DNA from 2 places in the Streptomyces sp. NPDC051310 genome. Region 2 is predicted to be linked to the other one. Evidence: riboswitches for the same ligand, from Rfam matches in the RefSeq annotation. Region 2 holds a riboswitch; the other holds the start of a gene.

Region 1 (10,596 bases), on a different contig from region 2:
ACCCACGTGGGCTGCCCGATCTCCCTGTACGAGCAGCAGACCCACCACGTCCTCTGCCCGTGCCACCAGTCCACCTTCGACCTCTCCGACGGCGCCCGCGTCATCTTCGGCCCGGCCGGTCACGCCCTCCCGCAGCTGCGGATCGGCGTCAATGACGAGGGCTTCCTCGAGGCGCTCGGCGACTTCGACGAGCCCGTCGGTCCTGCATTCTGGGAGCGCGGATGAGCACCACGACCGCAACAGACGCCAAGCGGAAGGCGCCCGCCGGCGAGCGCGTCGCCGACTGGGCCGACGGCCGGCTGGGGATCTACTCCCTGGCCAAGGCCAACATGCGGAAGATCTTCCCGGACCACTGGTCCTTCATGCTGGGTGAGGTCTGCCTCTACAGCTTCATCATCATCATCCTCACGGGTGTGTACCTGACGCTGTTCTTCCACCCGAGCATGAACGAGATCGAGTACCACGGCTCGTACGTGCCGATGCAGGGCATCCGCATGACCGAGGCGTACGCCTCGACCCTGGACATCAGCTTCGACGTCCGCGGTGGTCTGCTGATCCGGCAGATCCACCACTGGGCCGCGCTGATCTTCATCGCGGGCATGTTCGTGCACATGATGCGCGTCTTCTTCACCGGCGCGTTCCGCAAGCCGCGTGAGATCAACTGGCTGTTCGGCTTCCTGCTGTTCGTCCTGGGCATGTTCACCGGCTTCACCGGTTACTCGCTCCCGGACGACCTGCTCTCCGGCACCGGTGTCCGCTTCACGCAGGGCGCGATCCTGTCCATGCCGATCGTCGGCACGTACATCTCGATGTTCCTGTTCGGCGGGGAGTTCCCGGGCCACGACATCATCGCCCGGTTCTACTCGATCCACATCCTGCTGCTGCCGGGCATCATGCTCGGCCTCGTGGTGGCGCACCTGATCCTGGTCTTCTACCACAAGCACACGCAGTTCGCGGGTCCCGGCCGCACCAACAACAACGTCGTCGGCATGCCGCTGCTGCCGGTCTACATGGCCAAGGCCGGAGGCTTCTTCTTCCTGGTCTTCGGTGTCATCGCGATCATCTCCGCGCTGTTCACGATCAACCCGATCTGGGCGCTCGGCCCGTACCGCCCGGACCAGGTGTCCACCGGCGCGCAGCCCGACTGGTACATGGGCTTCGCCGAGGGCCTCGTCCGTGTGATGCCGGGCTGGGAGATCAACCTGTGGGGCCACACGCTCGTCCTGGGCGTGTTCATCCCGCTGGTCGTCTTCGGCATCATGCTCGCCGCGATCGCGCTCTACCCGTTCATCGAGTCGTGGATTACCGGCGACAAGCGCGAGCACCACATCCTGGACCGCCCGCGCAACGCGCCGACCCGTACCGCCCTCGGTGTCGCCTGGGTGACCGCGTACATGGTCATGCTGATCGGTGGTGGCAACGACATCTTCGCCATCAAGTTCCACATGTCGATCAACGCGATCACCTGGTTCGTCCGGATCGCCTTCTTCGCCGCTCCGGTCGTCGCGTTCATCGTCACCAAGCGGATCTGCATGGGTCTGCAGCGGCGCGACAAGGACAAGGTGCTGCACGGCCGCGAGTCCGGCATCATCAAGCGCCTGCCGCACGGTGAGTTCGTCGAGATCCACGAGCCGCTCAGCCAGGCGCAGCTGCACGCGCTCACGGCGCACGAGCAGTACAAGCCGGTCGAGATCGGCCCCACGGTCGACGAGAACGGTGTCGAGCGCAAGCCGTCGCGCGGCCAGCGGCTGCGCGCCAAGCTCAGCAAGGGCTACTTCGGGGACGACAACCAGGTCCCGAAGGCCACCGTGGAGGAGTACAAGGAGATCGCCAGTGGCCACGGCCACCACTGATCTCCCGGCGCTCGCCGCCTGACCCGAGGGTCGCCACACCGCATCGAGCCCCGTCCATTCACCGGACGGGGCTCTTTGCCGTCCCCCGGGTCTCGATAGGGTGGAGTCACCCTTCGACGTACCGACGACACCAGGAGCGACCATGAGCGCTGTGCAACCCGCGGGTGGGGGTGCCCCCGGCGAAGCGAGGGGGAGCTCGAACGCGGCGGGTCGTTCCTGGCCCGAGGTGCTGAACGGCCTGCTGGAGGGGCGCGACCAGAGCGCCGACGACACCGCGTGGGCGATGGACCGCATCATGCGCGGCGAGGCCACCGACGCCCAGATCGCCGGCTTCGCCGTCGCGCTGCGGGCCAAGGGCGAGACGGTCGACGAGCTCGCCGGCCTGGTCCGCACCATGTACGCGCACGCCAACCTGATCGAGGTGCCGGGGCCGTCGGTCGACCTCGTCGGCACCGGCGGCGACGGCGCCAGGACCGTCAACATCTCCACCATGTCCGCGATCGTGGTGGCGGGCACCGGCGCCAGGGTCGTCAAGCACGGCAACCGCGCCGCCTCCTCCGCCTCCGGCTCCTCCGACGTGCTGGAGAAGCTGGGCGTCAACCTGGAGCTGACGCCCCGGCGGGTCGCGGAGGTCGCCGAGGAGGCGGGCATCACCTTCTGCTTCGCGGTGAAGTTCCACCCGGCGCTGCGGCACGTGGCCATCGCCCGCAAGGAGCTGGGCATCCGCACGGTCTTCAACTTCCTCGGCCCGCTCACGAACCCGGCGCGCGTACGGGCCCAGGCCACCGGCGTCGCCGATGCGCGGATGGCCCCGATCATGGCGGGGGTGCTCGCCGAGCGCGGCTCGTCCGCCCTGGTGTTCCGCGGCGACGACGGCCTCGACGAGCTGACCACCACGGCCACCTCCAAGGTGTGGGTGGTACGGGACGGGGCGGTGCGCGAGGAGGCGTTCGACCCGCGCGAGGTCGGCATCGAGCTCGTACCCGTCGAGGCGCTGCGGGGCGCGGACGCCTCGTACAACGCGGACGTGGCCCGGCGGCTGCTGGCCGGGGAGACCGGGCCGGTGCGGGACGCGGTGCTGCTCAACGCGGCGGCCGCGCTGGTGGCCCTGGAGCCGTCGGACGCGCCGCTCGCGGAGCAGCTCCGGGCGGGCATGGCGAAGGCGGCCGAGTCGATCGACTCGGGTGCGGCGCGGGCGGCGCTGGACCGGTGGGTGACGGCGAGCAACGCGTAGGAAGTGTCCCCCCGACGGGGCCCGGCCATCGGCCGGGCCCCGTCGTGCGTCCCGCCATCCGGACGCCCGGCTTGCGCGGAGGCGATCACGTGGTTTAGCTTCTCGACAGGTCATGAGTGACAGCGAAGAGGCCCCGGCCCGCTGTCCGGCAACCCTCCGTCCGTGGCGGGGTGCCCCGGGTGAAGACCAGGTCGCAGGCAGCGAGGTCTGCGGCAAGCGCGGACCCCTGCACACCCTGGGGTCCTGGTCCTCAAGGGAGCAGTCTCGTGAGCAAGCGAATGCGATAGGGCGTATCCGCCCCTCCTCCGGCACCCCTCTTCCTCTCCTTCTCCGCACGCGCCGCGGCGCCGCGTCGTGATGTCGCCGACGCGCCCCGGTGTGCGGATTCCGCTTGCTTCGTACGGGAGTTCGCCATGTCTGTCACCACGGTTGCCGCCGATCAGTCCGTCTGTGCCCCGCTGCCCGTTCTGGGGCGGGATGTCACCGTGCCGCTCGTCACCGGTGGCGAGGTCACCTACGCCGCGCTCGACTACGCCGCCAGCGCCCCCGCGCTCCAGCGGGTGTGGGACGACGTGGCCGCGTACGCGCCCTACTACGGCAGCGTGCACCGCGGCGCCGGGTACCTGTCCCAGCTGTCGACCGACCTGTTCGAGAACAGCCGCGCCGCCGTCGCCGCGTTCCTCGACTGCCGCGACGGCGACCAGGTCGTCTTCACCCGGTCGACCACCGACTCGCTGAACCTGTTGGCCCGGGCGCTGCCCGCCGGCTGCCAGGTCTTCGTCTTCGAGACCGAGCACCACGCCTCGCTGCTGCCCTGGGGGGACGACCGGGTCACCTGCCTCGACGCGCCCCGCACGCACGGGGAGGCGGTCCGCACGCTGGAGCGGGCGCTCGCCGACCGGGACCCCCACGGCCCCGCCCTGGTCTGCGTCACCGGCGCGTCCAACGTGACGGGCGAGCTGTGGCCCGTCCGGGAGCTCGCCGCCGCCGCGCACGCGCACGGCGCGCGGATCGTGCTGGACGCCGCGCAGCTCGCCCCGCACCACCCCGTCTCCGTGCGGGACCTGGACGTCGACTGGGTGGCGTTCTCCGGGCACAAGCTGTACGCGCCGTTCGGGTCCGGCGTCCTCGCCGGTCGGGCCGACTGGCTGAGCGAGGCCGAGCCGTACCTGGCGGGCGGCGGCGCGTCCCGCAAGGTCGCGCGGCGCGCCGACGGCGGCGTGGACGTCGAGTGGCACACCACCGCCGCCCGCCACGAGGCCGGCTCGCCCAACGTCATCGGCGCGTACGCCGTCGCCTCCGCCTGCAAGGCGCTCACCGAGACCGGGTTCGACACGCTGGTGGCCCGCGAGCGGTACCTGATCGCCAAGGTCCGCGAGGGGCTCGCCGAGGTGCCGGAGGTGAAGGTGCTGTCGCTGTTCGGCGCCGACGCGCCGCGCGTCGGCGTCCTCTCCTTCGTCGTCCGCGGCTGGAACAGCTCGCACTTCGCGGCGGCCCTGTCCGCCGAGTACGGCATCGGCGTCCGCGACGGGCTGTTCTGCGCCCACCCGCTGGTGCGCACCCTGCTCGGCAGCGACCCCGAGGACGTCGGGGAGTGCGGCGCGCCGGACGGCGGGAGCACCACCCTCAACGCGATCCGGGTCAGCTTCGGGGCGGGGACGCCGGACGAGCACGTCGACCGGTTCGTTCGGGCCGTGAAGGAGCTCGTCCGGGACGGGGCGAAGTGGAACTACCGTACGGAGGACGGGCGTTGTGTGCCCGACCGCGGCTGACCAGGCGTGTGCCGACCAGGACCGTGCGCAGGGCCCGCTCGGCGGCGTCCGCGAGGAGCCCCGCGGCGTGCTCCAGGGCGTGTGACAGCGGTACGGGACCGGGGGCGATCGACTCGTAGGCGTCCAGCCCCGCGTCCCCCGCCCCGGGCCCCAGGGTCCCCGCCAGCGCGAGGACCGGGACGCCGGCCTCGCGGGCCCGGCGCGCCACCTCGCCGGGGATCTTGCCGCGCACGGTCTGCTCGTCCAGCGCGCCCTCACCCGTGATGACCAGGTCGGCGCCCGCGAACCGTTCGGTCAGGTCCAGCCCGTCGAGCAGCACCTCGAAGCGCGGCAGCAGGCGGGCCCCGAGCGCCGCGAGCCCGGCGCCCAGGCCGCCGGAGGCGCCGGTGCCCGGTGCCGCGCGCAGGTCGGCGCCCGGGGCGAACGCCGCCGTCAGCGCGGCCGCCCAGTGCTCCAGGGCCGCCGACAGCTCCTCCACCTGCGCGGGTGTCGCGCCTTTCTGCGGCCCGAAGACGCGGGCCACGCCGCGCTCGCCGCACAGCACGTTGTAGGGGTTGCACGCCACCAGCAGCTCGGTCTCCGCGAGGCGCGGGTCCAGCCCCCGCGGGTCGACCACCGCAAGCCGTGACAGCGCCGCGCCCCCGCGGGGGAGTTCGCGGCCGTCGGCGTCCAGGAGGCGGACCCCCAGCGCCTGGAGCGCGCCGGCGCCCCCGTCGGACGTACCGGAGTCGCCGCAGCCGACCAGGATGCGGCGGGCGCCGGAGTCCAGGGCGGCGCGGAGCAGTTCGCCCACGCCGTACGTGGTCGTGGCGCCCGGGTCGCGGCGGTCCTGCTCCACCAGCGCGAGCCCCGCGACGGCGGCCATCTCCACCACCGCCGAGCCGTCGCCCAGCAGCGCGAAGTGGCTGTCGACGGGGTCGCCCAGCGGGCCGGTCGCCGTGCACGGCACGAGGCGCCCGCCCGTCGCGGCCGCCAGCGCCTCCGCCGTGCCCTCGCCGCCGTCGACCAGCGGGACCAGGTCCAGCTCCGCGGTCGGCAGCACCCGCAGCACCCCCTCGGCGATGGACTCCGCGGCCTCCCGCGCGGACAGCGATTCCTTGAAGCCGCTCGGTGCGACGGCGATGCGGTAGGAAGGGTTCACGGCTGGGCCTCCAGGAGGACGGGCACGCCGAGCAGCGGCCAGACGGTCAGGGCGAACAGCAGGACCACACCCGCGGTGAGCGGCGCCAGCACCGCCGACAGCCGCAGCAGGTCGCGGGGCGTGTAGGTGGGCACGCCCGCCGGGACGTCGGCGAAGAGCGCCACCGGCTTGGCGGACGCCGGCAGCGTGTGGCAGAACCCGGCCGCGGCGGTGGAAGCCAGCGCGGCGGTGACCGGGTTGACCCCGGCGGCCGCCGCGGCCGCCACCACCAGCGGCACGAGCACCGAGGAGCGGGCCGAGCGGGACTGCAGGGCGAGATGGGCGACGGTGCTGACCAGCACGACGACGGTGAGGAACAGCCACGGCGGCCCGTCCGCCGGCAGCCCCGCCACCAGCCACGCCGCCGCGCCCGAGTCCGCCAGCGCCACGCCCATCGCCATCGTCGCCGCCATGAACAGCAGCAGCGGCCACGGCACCGTCCGCAGCGCCTCCTTGAGCCGTACGGTGCCGAGCGCCGGCGACGCGGCCACCACCGCGCCGATCAGCGCGACCACCGCGGGCGGGACCCGGTGCAGCGGCTCGCTGCACCACAGGACCACCACCGTCGCCAGCAGCAGCGCGCAGCGCGCCTCGGCGGTGGTCAGCGGACCTGTGACGGGGGTGGGGGAGTGCTCCTCGATCGCGGCGGGGGTGAGGTCCACCGGAGCGCGCCGGTCGGCGCGCGAGGTCGTGGTCAGCAGCACCGCCTCGGCCGCCAGGTGGGACGAGACGACGGCCAGCGGCAGGCCCAGCAGCAGCCACTCCACGAATCCGAGCCGCCGGCCCGCCTGCTCCCACAGGACGCTGACGGTGATGAGGTGGGCGCCCGCGCCGATCAGCGTGGCGACCGCGGACAGCAGCACCACGGTCGGGAAGAGCAGCGCCAGCATCACCACCAGCCGCCGCCGGTCCTCCAGCACCTTGGCCAGCGCCAGGAAGACCGGCAGCGCGAGGGCCGCCCGCCCCGACGTGGCCGGGACGGCGAACGACGTCACCACCAGCGCGGCGGTGGCGAGGTGGACCAGCTGGCGCACCGTGCGGGCACCGCCGACCAGGAACGCCGCCGCCCGCCCCGCGAGCCCCGTCCGGGTGACCGCGGCCGCCAGGACGAACGCACAGATCAGCAGCCAGACCGTCTCGTCGCCCAGGGTGGCGAAGAGAGCCTCACTGCTGATCACCCCGGTCGCGGTGAGGGCCAGTCCGGCACCCAGCGCGATGTACGTGTCGTCGACGGACGTCGCGGTCCAGGCGACGGTGGCGAGGACGAACACGGCGAGGGTGAGGCGGGCATCGGCGCCGAGACCGGGAAAGAGCGAGGGCATGGCCAGCAGCGCGCACACCCCGAGCGCACCGCCGAGCCCTGTCGACCGGCCGGGGGAGAGGGTCACGGCTCCAGTCTCGGACCGGGCCGTGAGCCCTCGATGAGCGCTTTGTGAAGGAAAACTCATCTATGGCATGCGATACCCCATACCGCGCACCGTCTCCAGCCGCTGCGCGCCCAGCTTCTTGCGCAGGTTCCGTACGTACACGTCCACGATGTTCGAGCCGGGATCGAAGTCGTACCCCCACACGTGCGACAGGATCTGCTCCCGCGACAGCACCTGCCCCGGGTGGCGCAGGAACAGTTCCAGCAGCACGAACTCACGGGCCGTCAGGTCCACGGTGCGCTCCTGCGAACGCGCCCGGCGTGTGCGCAGGTCGAGGCTGAGGTCGCCGCTGCGCAGCACCGTCACCTCCGGCGCGCGGGCGGCGGTGCGCAGCCGCAGCCGTACCCGGGCCAGCAGCTCCTCGAAGCGGAACGGCTTGGTCATCCAGTCGTCGGCGCCGCCCTCCAGGCCGGCGACCGTGTCCCCGACCGAGTCCCGCGCCGTCAGCACGATGACGGGCAGCGTCACCCGCGCCTCACGCAGCTCGCGCAGGACGGTGAAGCCGTCCCGGCCGGGTAGTCCGATGTCCAGCACCATCAGGTCGAAACCGCCGGTGACGCCGTAGTCGAGGGCGGTGTCGCCGTCGGCGGCCACCGTGGTGGTGAAGCCGTTGGCGCGCAGCCCCTTCTCGACGAAGGCGGCGATCCGCTCCTCGTCCTCGGCGATCAGAATCCGGTTCACCGCTCGTCGCCCTCCTCCAGTACGAGTACGAAAGTGGCCCCGCCGCCCTCGGTGCGGCGCAGCTCGACGCGGCCGCGGTGGCCCTCGGCGATGGCCTTCACGATGGACAGCCCGAGCCCGGCCCCGCCGCCGGACCGGGTGCCGCGCCGGGCCGTGCCTCGCCGGAACCGTTCGAAGATCACGGTGGCGTCCTCGACCTGCACACCCGGCCCGGTGTCCGCGACGTACAGCTCGATCCGGTCGTCGAGGTCGCGCGAGCCGATCCCTATCCGCTGGCCGGGCACGGTGTGCTGGACGGCGTTCTGCGCGAGCTGCACCATCGCCTGGGTGATGCGCTGCGCGTCCAGCTCGGCCTCGCGGTCGGCGACGCCGTCGAGGACCCACGCGCGCTCGCCGAGCGCCCGGGCCTTCACGAACACGTCGGCGGTCAGCTCCCCGAGCTGGACCGGCTCGGGCCGGACGAAGTCGGGGCGTTCGGCCTTCGCCAGCAGCAGCAGGTCCTCGACGATCCGGCTCATCCGGTCCAGCTCGTCGGTGACCAGGCGGATCGTCTCCCGCTGCTCGGCGGGGTCGTCGCCCATCAGCTCCAGGTGCCCCCGCACGATGGTGATGGGGGTGCGCAGTTCGTGTCCGGCGTCGTCGACGAACTGCCGCTGCGCGGCGAACGCCCGCTCCAGGCGGTCCAGCATGGCGTTGAACGTCTCCGCGAGCAGGGCGATGTCGTCGCGGCCCCGCACGGGGATGCGGCGGGTCAGGTCCTGCTCCGTGAGCTGCGCGGCCGCCCGGCGGACCAGTCGTACGGGGGCGAGGATCCGGCCCGCGACCGCCCAGCCGATGCCGGTCGTCATCAGCAGCGCGACGCCCGAGATGGCGAGCTGGGTGCGGAACGCCTCGGCGGCGATGGCCTGCTCGTGCCCGGCGTGGAACGCGACGACGAAAGCACCCGGCGCCGCTTCGCCCGCCGGGTCGATGGGCACCTTGGCCCAGCGGACCTGGCCCTGCGGGCGCTCCATCGTGCCGGAGGACGCGCCGGCGGCGAAGATCCGGGCGAGCGCCTCCCGGTCGCGGTGGAGCGCGCTCGCCTCCGCGATGTCGCGCGGCTGGCGCAGCACGTCCGGCCTGCCGTCCGCGCCCGCGGTCAGGCCCAGCAGCTCCTCGTCGGGATCGGAGTACTGGCGCTGCAGGAACACCTGGAGCAGGCGGCGCGGTTCGGTGAACGGGGCGCCGGTCCGCGGGTCCACGCCCTGGTCGACGAAGTTGGCGAACTCCCGCGTCTCCTGCGTCAGCAGCTGGCTGATCCGGTGGTCCACGTCCCGCAGCAGGATCGACCGGGTGGTCATGGCGACGGCGGCGAGCGCCACGGCCATCACGAGCAGCAGCCAGAGCAGGATCCGTACGCGGGCGGAGATGCGGCGGTCAGTTCTCGTCAACGGCGTCGTCACCGAAGTCGTCATCGTCGTCGTCCCCGCCGGCGGCGGGCGGTCCGGGCACGACCGCGTCGGTCGGCGTCCCGGCGGGCCCGGCACCGGGCCCCGGCCCCGGGGCGGCCGGTCCGCCGGGACGCGGGCCGGCCGGGGCGGGACCGGGCGGGTGCACGGCGGCGGGCGGCACCGCGGACGGTGAGGAGCTGCCGGGCACCGGGGTCCCGGGGGCCGTGCTCCCCGGCGAGGTCGCCGCGGGGGACGCACTGCCGCCGCCGGCATCCGTGCCCGGGCTCCCGCTCGAGCCGCCCGGCCGGGGCGTGGCGCCCAGCTCCACCTCGGGCGGCACCTTGGGCGCCTCGGGCGTCTCGGTCAGCAGGTAACTCGTCGCCGCGATGCCGAGCGGGATGGCGACGACCGCGGCGAGCGTCGCCATGCGAAGGGTGAAGGCCATGGCCCCATCCTGGGTGCCGGCCGGCCCGCCCCGAATGAGGACAGGATGAAGGCTTCTTCATGAACCGCTGCACGAACCGGCGGGCCCGGACCCCCCGTCGGAGCCCTACGCGTCGAGGCCGATGGCGAAGGCCGCCTCGAGGTCGTGCTGGGAGTACGTGCGGAACGCGACGTGCGTGTCGGTCGCCTCCACGCCCGGGATCTTGCTGATCCGGCCGGGGATGACGTCCGCCAGGTCGTCGTGCTTGGCCACCCGCACCATGGCGATCAGGTCGTAGGTCCCGGTGACGGAGAAGACCTCGCTCACGCTGTCGAGCGCGGCGATGGACTCCGCGATCTCCGGGATGCGGTCCACGCTGGTCTTGATGAGCACGATCGCGGTGATCACGGCTGTCCTTCTCCCTCGGGGCCCGCTGTTCGGGCCTTCACTCTAGCCCCCCGTCCGAACCGTACCCAGGCGTAGACGAAGCCCAGGGCGAAGCCCACCAGGTGCGCGAGGTACGCCACCCCCGGACCGCTGCCGGCGCCCCGGGCCGCCAGCCACTGCAGCACGAACCAGAAGATCAGCACGATCC
Region 2 (10,596 bases):
CGGCAGCAACACGTCGAAGACGTACTGGGACAACGTTGCCAGGGCCTTCGAGAAGAGCCACCCCGGCGTCACGGTCGACGTCCGGGTGCTGTCCTGGAAGGACGTCGACCGCGAGGTCGCCGAGATGGTCGCCCGCGACGAGGCCCCGGACCTGGCGCAGATCGGCGCGTACGCCGACTACGCCAAGGCCGACAAGCTCTACGACGTCGACAGCCTGCTGTCCGTCCCCACCCAGGCCAACTTCCTGCCCCTGCTCAGCCAGGCCGGCGAGATGAACCGGGTCCAGTACGGGATGCCGTTCGCCGCCAGCACCCGGCTGCTCTTCTTCAACGAGGAGCTGTTCGACAAGGCCGGCGTGGAGCCGCCCCGGACGTGGGCCGAGCTCAAGAAGGCCGCCCAGGCGCTGAAGGCCGAGGGCGTGAAGTACCCCTTCGCGCTGCCCCTCGGCTCCGAGGAGGCCCAGGCCGAGACCATGCAGTGGCTGCTCAGCGGGGGCGGCGGATACCGCGACGCCGGCGGCTCCTCGTACGAGATCGACTCGGCCGCCAACGTCCGGACCTTCCAGTGGCTCAAGGACGAGCTGGTCACCCCCGGGCTGACCGGCCCCGTGGCGCCCGGCAAGCTCGACCGGCAGCAGGCGTTCGACGCCTTCGCGCGCGGTGAGGTCGGCATGCTCAACGGCCACCCCACGCTGATGGAGACCGCGGAGGAGGCGGGCGTGAAGGTCGGCAAGGTGCCGCTGCCCGGCATCGAGGGCAAGGCCAAGGCCACCATGGGCGTCGCCGACTGGATGATGGCGTTCAAGCAGAACGGCCACCGCAAGGAGGCCGGCGCCTTCCTGGACTTCGTGTACCAGGACAAGAACGTCCTGGACTTCTCCGACCGGTACGACATCCTCCCGGTCACCGTCACCGCCAGCAACGCCATGGCGGAGGACCGCAAGCACGCCGGCCTGAAGGAGTTCCTGGCGGCCCTGCCGTCGAGCGAGCTGTACCCGGTGGGCGAGACGTCCTGGGCGAAGGTCAGCGAGAGCGTCAAGAAGAACATCGGCAAGGCCGTCGCCCCCGACACCGACCCCGAGTCCGTGCTCCAGCAGATAGCGCAGGACGCCCGGGACGCCGAAGCGGCCGAGTAGCTATGTTCTTCATATGACCGCCGACCTCACCGCCCGGGACAAGGCCGTCCTCGCCATGGAGCGCCGCTCGTGGCCGGGCCCCGGCGCCAAGGAGCGCGCGATCAGGGAGCAGCTCGCCATGTCGCCGACGCGCTACTACCAGCTGCTCAACGCCCTGCTCGACGATCCGAGGGCCCTGGAGCACGACCCCGTCACGGTCAACCGCCTGCGCCGCGTGCGCGCGTCGCGGGAGGCGCGGCGGTAGGTGTGGGCGCCGAGCGGCCGGGATAGTGAAAACCCCATGGGTACCGAACCGAACGCACTGCCGCATCCGCGCACGCCCGCCGGCCGCGAGGGCCTGGACGCCTTCCTGGCCCACCCCGAGCGGGCGGTCGTGGGCCTCGACTTCGACGGCACCCTCGCCGAGATCGTCGACGACCCCGAGCAGGCCCGCGCCCACCGCGGCGCCGTCGCCGCCCTCGCCGCGCTCGCGCCGCGCGTCGCCTCCATCGCCGTGATCACCGGCCGCCCGGCCGGCGTGGCGGTGCGGTACGGCGGCTTCGCGGGCGTCCCGGGCCTGGAGCACCTCGTGGTCCTCGGCCACTACGGCGCCGAACGCTGGGACGCCGTCACCGGCGCGGTCCGCGCCGCCCCCGAGCACCCCGGCGTCGCCGCCGTCCGCGCGGAGCTGCCCGGGGTCCTGGACCGGGCGGGCGCCTGGCGCGGCACGTGGATCGAGGAGAAGGGCCGCGCGGTCGCCGTCCACACCCGCCGCGCCGAGGACCCGCAGGCCGCGTTCGACGCGCTGCGCGCCCCGCTGGCCGACCTCGCCACCCGGCACGGCCTGGTCCTGGAACCCGGCCGCATGGTCCTCGAACTGCGCCCCCCCGGCATCGACAAGGGCGTCGCCCTCACCGACCACGTCCGTGAGACCGGCGCCGGCACGGTGGTGTACGCGGGTGACGACCTCGGGGACCTGCCCGCTTTCGCGGCCGTCGACAAACTCCGCGCCGACGGCACGCCGGGCCTGCTGATCTGCAGCGCCAGCGCCGAGGTCCCCGACCTCGCCACCCGCGCCGACCTCGCCCTCCCGGGCCCGGCCGCGGTGGTGGACTTCCTCACGCGGCTGGCGGAGCGGGTCACTCCGGCGTAGATCGACACCGTCTGCGGACGGTGGGGCCCACGCGGTCGCCGCCGCCGGGTGGGGTTCAGAGCCTGTCGGCCGCCCGGACCCGGTGGAGGTGGACGAGGACGTCGTAGGCCCGGCCGATCGCGAGGGCGGGCAGGGGGTCGGGGGTGAAGGTCGAACCGGCGTCATACACCGGCCGGGGCCGGTTGAGCCAGGCCCGGGCCTCGGCGGGCGCCGCCCGCAGGTCCAGGTAGAAGTCCCGGTACCCGACCCGGTCCAGGGTGTGCTCGTGCATGCCGGGGCGCGCCGCCGGAACGGTGACCGGCTTCCAGTCGCCGTCGAGGGAGGCGTCCTTGGTGAGGAAGGAGCCGCCGGCGAAGGTGAGGCCGATCGCCGCGTAGTCGCGGCCCAGGCGGTCGCGCAGCACGGCGCCCTGGGTGCGCGGGTACATGTCGGGATGGGCGGACAGGTAGCCGACGTGGCCGTTGTGGGCGGACAGCAGCATCCTGTGGCCGGTCCGGCGCTGCCACCACAGCACGTTGTCGGCCATGGCCTGGTCGCGCAGGCGCTCCGCGGCCGTGACCGAGGCCGGGTCCGCGAGGTCGACGGTGGCGAAGGCGAAGGTCCGGGCGATGTTCCGGGCGTGCTGCACGGTCCACGCGTAGTCCTCGTCACCGGCCCCTTGGTGCCCGGCGACCAGGTCGAGGGCCTCCTGGGCCTGCGCGGCGTTCTCCCTGCGTTCCGACAGCGGCTTGCGCAGGTGGGCGAAGATGTCGTCGAAGGGGCGCAGCCCCGCGTACAACTCCTCGAGCCGGGGCAGTGCCTCCGGACTGGTCGTACCGACGGACGACAGGACGCGTTCGAAGATGTGGTCGCCGAGCTTCGGTGCCCCGAGGTCGTCGCCCATGAAGTGGACCCGGCGGTCGGGGTGGCGGCTGTTGTGCTCGCGCATCCAGCCGATCAGACGGACGAACTCCTCGCGCTCCCAGGGGGATCCGGCCAGCGTCTCCCGCGCGATCCGCCGCGGATCGCCGGGGCCGCCCTGGAGGTACTCGTCGATCCTGAGCCCGGCCGACCAGCTCATCTCCAGGGCGAAGGTGGTGAAGCCGCGTTTCTCGACGAGGTACTGGAAGACGCGGTGCTTCATGGCGAAGAACTCGTGCGAGCCGTGCGTGGCCTCGCCGAGGCCCACCACTGCCGCGCCTCCGACCATGGCGTCCAGCGCCCGCAGGTCCGCCGTCGAACCGCCGGGATCCGTGGAGCGCAGCGGGTGCGCGGCCCGCTCCAGGGAGCGTACGACGCCTGCGGGGGACGCGGGGGACGCGGGGGACGCGGGGGGTGCGCCGGGTGCGTCGGGTTGGAAGGGTGGGGACGGGCCCGCGGAAGCCACCGGGGCGGCCACCGCCGTGGCGGCGAGCGCCGCCGTGAGCGCGAGCAGTCCTCGCCGGCCGATCGACTTCCTGTACCCGTGCATGGTGATCACTCCTCGTGTGCGGCGGCTCCCCGAACCGATGCAGTGATCTTCATGCGCCGCGGCGCGGAGCGCACTGAGGCAGCCCACCGTCCCGGTCCGGGGGTCCTCCCCCGCAGCCGGCGGGGGTACGTCCCGCCGTTTCCGGTGCCGACCGGATGGTCCGGCCGGCACCGGAACGAACAGGGTCGAACCACCAAGAGGACCTCGGGTCCGGGAACCGCTGGTGAGAGGGGCTAGCCCTCCCGCAGCGCGTTCAGCTGGTCCAGGAACCAGCGCTGCGGCGGCAGGGCCGTGGCCGCCGCGGCGAGGCGCTTGGTGCGTTCGGTGCGTTCCGCGGGCGGCATGGTCAGGGCCTCGTGGAGCGCGGCGGCCGTGCCCGTCACGTCGTACGGGTTGACCGTCAGCGCCTCGTCGCGCAGCTCCTCGTACGCGCCCGCCTCCCGCGACAGCACCAGCGCGCAGCCCGCGTCGGAGACCACCGGGACCTCCTTGGCGACCAGGTTCATGCCGTCGCGGATGGGGTTGACCAGCGCCACGTCCGCCAGCCGGTACGCCGCGAGGGAGCGGGCGAAGTCGTCCTCCACGTGGAGGATCACCGGGGTCCAGCCGTCGGTGGCGAACTCCGCGTTGATCTCGTCGGCGAGCTGCGACACCCGCGCCGTGTACTCCCGGTACACCGGCAGGTCCTGCCGCGAGGGGTAGGCGAACGCCAGGTGCACCACCCGCTCGCGCCACTCCGGGCGCTCCTCCAGCAGCGCCCGGTACGCCAGCAGGCCGCGCACGATGTTCTTCGACAGCTCCGTGCGGTCCACCCGGACGATGACCTTCCGGTCCGTTCCGCCGATCTGCTCGCGCAGCGCCGCCATCCGGTCGTCCACGTCCGCGCGCCGCGACCGCTCCCGCAGGAAGTCCGCATCGGCGCCCAGCCCGTGCACGCCCAGGAAGGTCCGCCGCCGCTGGTGGCCCGGGATGCGGTACTCGAAGCTCGGCTCCTGGTCGCGCGGCCAGTACGCCATCCCGTCGAAGTGCCCCAGCACCGACTGGCAGCAGTTCTGGAAGGCGCGCAGCCATCGCTGCGTGAGGAACCCCAGGCGGTCCGCGCCCAGCATCCCGAGCAGCAGCTCCTCGGCGATGTCGTCCGGCAGCATCCGGAAGTACTCCGGCGGCGCCCACGGCGTGTGCGAGAAGTGCCCGATGCGCAGGTCGGGCCGCAGCTCCCGCAGCATGCCCGGGGCCAGCGCCAGGTGGTAGTCCTGGATCAGCACCGTCGCGTTCCGGTCCGCCTCGTCCGCCAGGGCCGCCGCGAACGCCCGGTTGTACAGCCGGTAGGCGTCCCACTCCCGGCGGAACTCCGCGTCGTAGACCGGCTCCAGCGGCGTCTGGTACAGCATGTGGTGCACGAACCACAGCACCGAGTTCGCGATCCCGTTGTACGCCGCCGAGTGGGTCGCCGCGTCGATGTCCAGCATCCGCACGCCCGGCTCGGCGATCCCGCGTCGCACGGCCTCGCGGTCGCCGTCGCCCAGCGCCGCGCAGACCCACAGGGCGCCCGCGTCCGGCCCGATCGCGGAGAGGCCGGAGACCAGACCGCCGCCTCCCCTGCGGGCGTCGAGCGTGCCGTCCGCGCGGGGCACGTAGCTGACCGGACCTCTGTTCGAAGCAACGAGAATCTGGGGCGCCATGGAGACGAACCTAGCCCGTACCGGAAACGCTCAAACGTACGGCCCTCACGCCGCGCGCCGGCGCCGCGCGTACTCGGCCACGCTCACCATCGGCGGCCGCTCCTCCGTGTCCACCGGGTAGGTACGCGGGACGAAGCCGTCCGCGCCCCGGTCGAACTGGGTCAGCTCCGGCCGCACCAGGTGCGCCCGCGACAGCCGCAGCTGCGCCGTCCGGTAGATCGCCGCCGCCATCCGCCCCAGCGCCCGGTCGTCCTGGTGCCGGTGCCTGCGTACGCCCACGTCCACCTGCGCCAGCGCGTCCAGCCCGGCCAGGTGCAGCGCGTCCACCAGGAGTCCCAGCTCCACCCCGTACCCCACCGGGAACGGCAGCCGCTCCAGCAGCGAGCGGCGCGCCGCGTACTCCCCGCCCAGCGGCTGCACGAACCCGGCGAGCTGCGGCCAGTGCAGGTTCAGCAGCGGCCGGGCCACCAGCTCGGTCACCCGCCCGCCCTGCCCGGCCGAGCCCGCCATCGGCCGGTCGTACATCGCCTTGACGAACTGCACGGACGGGTCCGTCAGCAGCGGGCCGACGATCCCCGACACGAAGTCGGCCGAGAAGTCCCGCAGGTCCGCGTCGACGAAGCACACCACGTCCCCGCGGGTCACCAGCAGCGACCGCCACAGCACCTCGCCCTTGCCGGGCAGCGCGGGTATCCGGGGCAGGATCGCGTCCCGGTGCACCACGCGCGCCCCGGCCGCGGCCGCCACCCGCGCCGTGCGGTCCGCCGACCCCGAGTCGACGACCACCAGCTCGTCCACGAGCGGCACGGACGGCGTCATCAGCTCGCGGCGGATGACGGTGACGATCTCGCCGACCGTCGCCTCCTCGTTCAGCGCGGGGAGCACCACACTCACGGTCGTACCCTGCTTCGCCGCGAGCAGCTGGTCGAGCGGTCGCTCCGTCACGGACCAGGACCGCCGGTCCAGCCAGCGCTCCACCTCTTCCAGCACGTGATCTCCATCTCGCGTATCGGACGACCATCTCAAGCGTCCGGGGGTTCGGTTACAGTCTTGAGCAACGCGGATGACCGTCGCATGTCGGGTCCCCCGCGATCACAATCGAATACCGCTCATCCAGAGGGGCAGAGGGACACGGCCCGTTGAAGCCCCGGCAACCCTCCAGTCGGCACTCGCAGACGCATGCGCGCGAGGCCCCGGCTAGGGAAGGTGCCAAATCCGTCTCATGGCGAAGTGCGCCATGAGGAAGATGAGGAGAAAGGGCCTCGCCTCCATGGCTGTACAGACTGTCGCCACCGCCAAGAACGTCGATCTCGGCCCCGCCGCCGCCCTCTCCTGTCGCGAATGCGGCGAGCGCTTCCCGCTCGGCCCGATCTTCGCCTGTGAGCTGTGTTTCGGCCCGCTCGAGATCGCCTACGACCTTCCGGCGGGTGACCCCGAGGCCCTGCGCAAGCGGATCGAGGCCGGGCCCGCCAACATCTGGCGCTACGCGCCGCTGCTGCCCGTCCCCGCGGACGTCGCGGACAAGCCGAACCTGAACCCGGGCTGGACCAAGCTCGTCCAGGCCGACAACCTCGCCCGCGAGCTCGGGGTCGAGCCGGGCAGGCTGTTCGTGAAGGACGACTCCGGCAACCCGACGCACTCCTTCAAGGACCGCGTCGTCGCCCAGGCACTGGAGGCCGCCCGCGCCTTCGGCTTCACCACCCTGTCCTGCTCCTCCACCGGCAACCTGGCCGGCGCGGTCGGCGCCGCCGCCGCCCGGGCCGGCTTCCGCTCCTGCGTGTTCATCCCGCACGACCTGGAGCAGGGCAAGGTCGTCATGGCCGCGGTCTACGGCGGCGACCTCGTGGGCATCGAGGGCACGTACGACGACGTCAACCGCTTCTGCTCCGAGCTCATCGGCGACCCGCTCGGCGAGGGCTGGGGCTTCGTCAACGTCAACCTCCGCCCCTACTACGCGGAGGGCTCCAAGACCCTCGCGTACGAGATCTGCGAGCAGCTCGGCTGGCGGCTGCCCGACCAGCTCGTCATCCCGATCGCGTCCGGCTCGCAGCTGACGAAGATCGACAAGGGGCTCCAGGAGCTCATCGAGCTGGGCCTGGTCGAGGACAAGCCGTACAAGATCTTCGGCGCCCAGGCGGAGGGCTGCTCCCCGGTGTCGGCCGCCTTCAAGGCCGGTCACGACGTCGTACGGCCCCAGAAGCCGAACACCATCGCCAAGTCGCTCGCCATCGGCAACCCGGCCGACGGCCCCTACGTCCTGGACATCGCCCGCCGCACGGGCGGCGCGGTGGAGGACGTCGACGACGAGCAGATCGTCGACGCGATCAAGCTGCTGGCCCGTACCGAGGGCATCTTCGCCGAGACGGCGGGCGGTGTGACCGTCGGCGTGACCAGGAAGCTGATCGAGGCGGGCCTCCTGGACCCGGCCCTCACCACCGTCGTGCTCAACACGGGCGACGGCCTGAAGACCCTCGACGCCGTCGCGCCGACCACCGGCCCGACCGCGACGATCCGCCCGAGCCTGGACGCGTTCCGCGACGCCGGCCTGGCCTGACCCGTACCGGCTGCACCGAAAGGCATCACGACATGAGCGTCAACGTGCGCATCCCCACCATCCTCCGCACGTACACGGGCGGCCAGGCCGAGGTCACGGCCGAGGGCGCGACCCTCTCCGAGGTCATCGAGTCGCTGGAGAAGAACCACCCGGGAATCGCCGCCCGCGTCCTGGACGACCAGGGCAAGCTGCGCCGCTTCGTCAACGTCTACGTCAACGACGACGACGTGCGTTTCGAGCAGGGCCTGCAGACCGCCACGCCGGACGGCGCGGGCGTCTCGATCATTCCGGCCGTCGCCGGCGGCTGACACCGATTTCTGGAATTGCCCCCTCCGCAGCACGAAGCGGAGGGGGCAATTCTGCATGGTTGAGCGCGGTAGAGTTGGGGAAGTCCCCGCCACCGTCCGTGCCACGCGCATATGAATTCGCGCCCGCGCACGACGAGATGCAGTCAAAGTGTCCGTGCATGTTGCGCCGAATGTGCGTTTTGCCGGGCCCGACTTGCCCGGGATTCTGGCCAATTCGGCCAACTTTTCCGTTCACGCCTGCTCGGAATTCTCGTCCGATTGACCTGTTGCAGACGGCAGTTGGACAGATACATTCAGCGGCGGTCGACGCGTTCCGGCGCACGCCCGCACCTGTCAGCGGGTGAGGTCTGACCCGGGTCCGCGAAGTGCGGTCTCGTGCAAGGGCCAGTAATAGGGGAGTTAGGCATGGCTCAGGGCACCGTCAAGTGGTTCAACGCGGAGAAGGGGTACGGCTTCATCGCGGTCGACGGTGGTGCGGATGTTTTCGTCCACTACAGCGCGATCCAGATGGACGGCTACCGCACCCTGGAAGAAGGTCAGCGAGTCGAGTTCGAGATCTCGCAGGGCCAGAAGGGTCCGCAGGCGGACATGGTCAAGCTCGCCGGCTAGCACTGAGCAGAACAGCCAGAGCGGCACGGCGCGTCCGGCCAGTGACTTCTGTGTGCCGAGGGGCTCGCATCCGAGGAGGGTGCGGGCCCCTCGCGCATGCCCGCGCCCGTGTCCCCGGGGCCGCCCCTCGGCCCGTCCCGCGCAGGCTCGCGTCCGTGTCGCCGGGGGTCTGTCGGCCCGTTCCGCGCATGCCCCGCGCACGCGCCGCGCGTACCCCCGGAGGCTGCCGCGCCCGGATCCGGGACCCGTGGCCCGAACCCCGAGAGGCGCTTGCACTCTCGGGGGTCGAGTGCTAATCATTGGCGTTAGCACTCTGCAGGTGAGAGTGACAACGTAGGACCGGGTCGGTGAGGTCTGCAGGCCGTGTGGGGCAAGGAACCACAAGGCTGCGGGCCGTCCGTCGCGGGCGCCAGCGCGGTCCGGCTTTTCCACCCCGTCCGGGAGGACCACTTCACATGGCCAAGATCATCGCGTTCGACGAGGAGGCACGGCGCGGCCTCGAGCGCGGCATGAACCAGCTCGCCGACGCCGTCAAGGTGACCCTGGGCCCCAAGGGTCGCAACGTCGTCCTCGAGAAGAAGTGGGGCGCCCCCACGATCACCAACGACGGTGTTTCCATCGCCAAGGAGATCGAGCTCGAGGACCCGTACGAGAAGATCGGCGCCGAGCTGGTCAAGGAAGTCGCCAAGAAGACGGACGACGTCGCCGGTGACGGTACGACCACCGCGACCGTCCTCGCCCAGGCGCTCGTCCGCGAGGGTCTGCGCAACGTCGCCGCCGGCGCCAACCCGATGGCCCTGAAGCGCGGCATCGAGAAGGCCGTCGAGGCCGTCTCCGGTGCGCTGCTCGACCAGGCGAAGGAGGTCGAGACCAAGGAGCAGATCGCCTCGACCGCCTCCATCTCCGCCGCCGACACCCAGATCGGCGAGCTCATCGCCGAGGCCATGGACAAGGTCGGCAAGGAAGGCGTCATCACCGTCGAGGAGTCCCAGACCTTCGGTCTGGAGCTGGAGCTCACCGAGGGTATGCGCTTCGACAAGGGCTACATCTCGGCGTACTTCGCGACCGACATGGAGCGTATGGAGGCCTCCCTGGAGGACCCGTACATCCTGATCGTGAACTCCAAGATCTCCTCGGTGAAGGACCTCCTCCCGCTGCTGGAGAAGGTCATGCAGTCCGGCAAGCCGCTGCTGATCATCGCCGAGGACGTCGAGGGCGAGGCCCTGTCGACCCTGGTGGTCAACAAGATCCGCGGCACCTTCAAGTCCGTCGCCGTCAAGGCCCCGGGCTTCGGCGACCGCCGCAAGGCCATGCTGAACGACATCGCCATCCTCACCGGTGGCCAGGTCATCTCCGAGGAGGTCGGCCTCAAGCTCGAGAACGCCGGCCTGGACCTCCTGGGCCGCGCCCGCAAGGTCGTCATCACCAAGGACGAGACCACGATCGTCGACGGTGCCGGTGACAGCGACCAGGTCCAGGGCCGCGTCAACCAGATCCGTGCCGAGATCGAGAACTCCGACTCGGACTACGACCGCGAGAAGCTCCAGGAGCGTCTGGCGAAGCTGGCCGGCGGCGTGGCCGTCATCAAGGCCGGCGCCGCCACCGAGGTGGAGCTCAAGGAGCGCAAGCACCGCATCGAGGACGCGGTGCGCAACGCCAAGGCCGCCGTCGAGGAGGGCATCGTCGCCGGTGGTGGCGTGGCCCTGCTCCAGGCCTCCCAGGTCTT

What was found. A riboswitch is a leader RNA that binds a small molecule or an ion and turns the genes downstream of it on or off. The one in region 2 is predicted to bind S-adenosylmethionine.
Region 1: it holds a riboswitch for S-adenosylmethionine, as region 2 does, so the genes downstream of both, ACIA79_RS13490 (aminotransferase class V-fold PLP-dependent enzyme) here and thrC (threonine synthase) in region 2, are expected to answer to the same signal.

The regions. Positions count from the first base shown of each region.
Region 1 covers NZ_JBITEO010000007.1:276,280-286,875, reverse strand. The annotation lists gene ACIA79_RS13505 (Rieske 2Fe-2S domain-containing protein) at 1-225, shown strand, start outside; gene ACIA79_RS13500 (cytochrome bc complex cytochrome b subunit) at 222-1,853, shown strand; gene trpD (anthranilate phosphoribosyltransferase) at 1,996-3,087, shown strand; SAM riboswitch class IV at 3,196-3,312, shown strand; gene ACIA79_RS13490 (aminotransferase class V-fold PLP-dependent enzyme) at 3,501-4,859, shown strand; partial or broken gene ACIA79_RS13485 (glycerate kinase) at 4,855-6,000, opposite strand; gene ACIA79_RS13480 (SLC13 family permease) at 5,997-7,361, opposite strand; gene ACIA79_RS13475 (response regulator transcription factor) at 7,488-8,147, opposite strand; gene ACIA79_RS13470 (sensor histidine kinase) at 8,144-9,601, opposite strand; gene ACIA79_RS13465 (hypothetical protein) at 9,564-10,022, opposite strand; gene ACIA79_RS13460 (Lrp/AsnC family transcriptional regulator) at 10,128-10,409, opposite strand; gene ACIA79_RS13455 (rhomboid family intramembrane serine protease) at 10,406-10,596, opposite strand, start outside.
Region 2 covers NZ_JBITEO010000003.1:326,365-336,960, reverse strand. The annotation lists gene ACIA79_RS06485 (extracellular solute-binding protein) at 1-1,135, shown strand, start outside; gene ACIA79_RS06480 (DUF3263 domain-containing protein) at 1,149-1,379, shown strand; gene otsB (trehalose-phosphatase) at 1,416-2,267, shown strand; gene ACIA79_RS06470 (erythromycin esterase family protein) at 2,323-3,717, opposite strand; gene ACIA79_RS06465 (trehalose-6-phosphate synthase) at 3,951-5,399, opposite strand; gene ACIA79_RS06460 (glucosyl-3-phosphoglycerate synthase) at 5,445-6,389, opposite strand; SAM riboswitch class I at 6,506-6,652, shown strand; gene thrC (threonine synthase) at 6,637-7,953, shown strand; gene ACIA79_RS06450 (ubiquitin-like small modifier protein 1) at 7,986-8,261, shown strand; gene ACIA79_RS06445 (cold-shock protein) at 8,667-8,870, shown strand; gene groL (chaperonin GroEL) at 9,326-10,596, shown strand, end outside.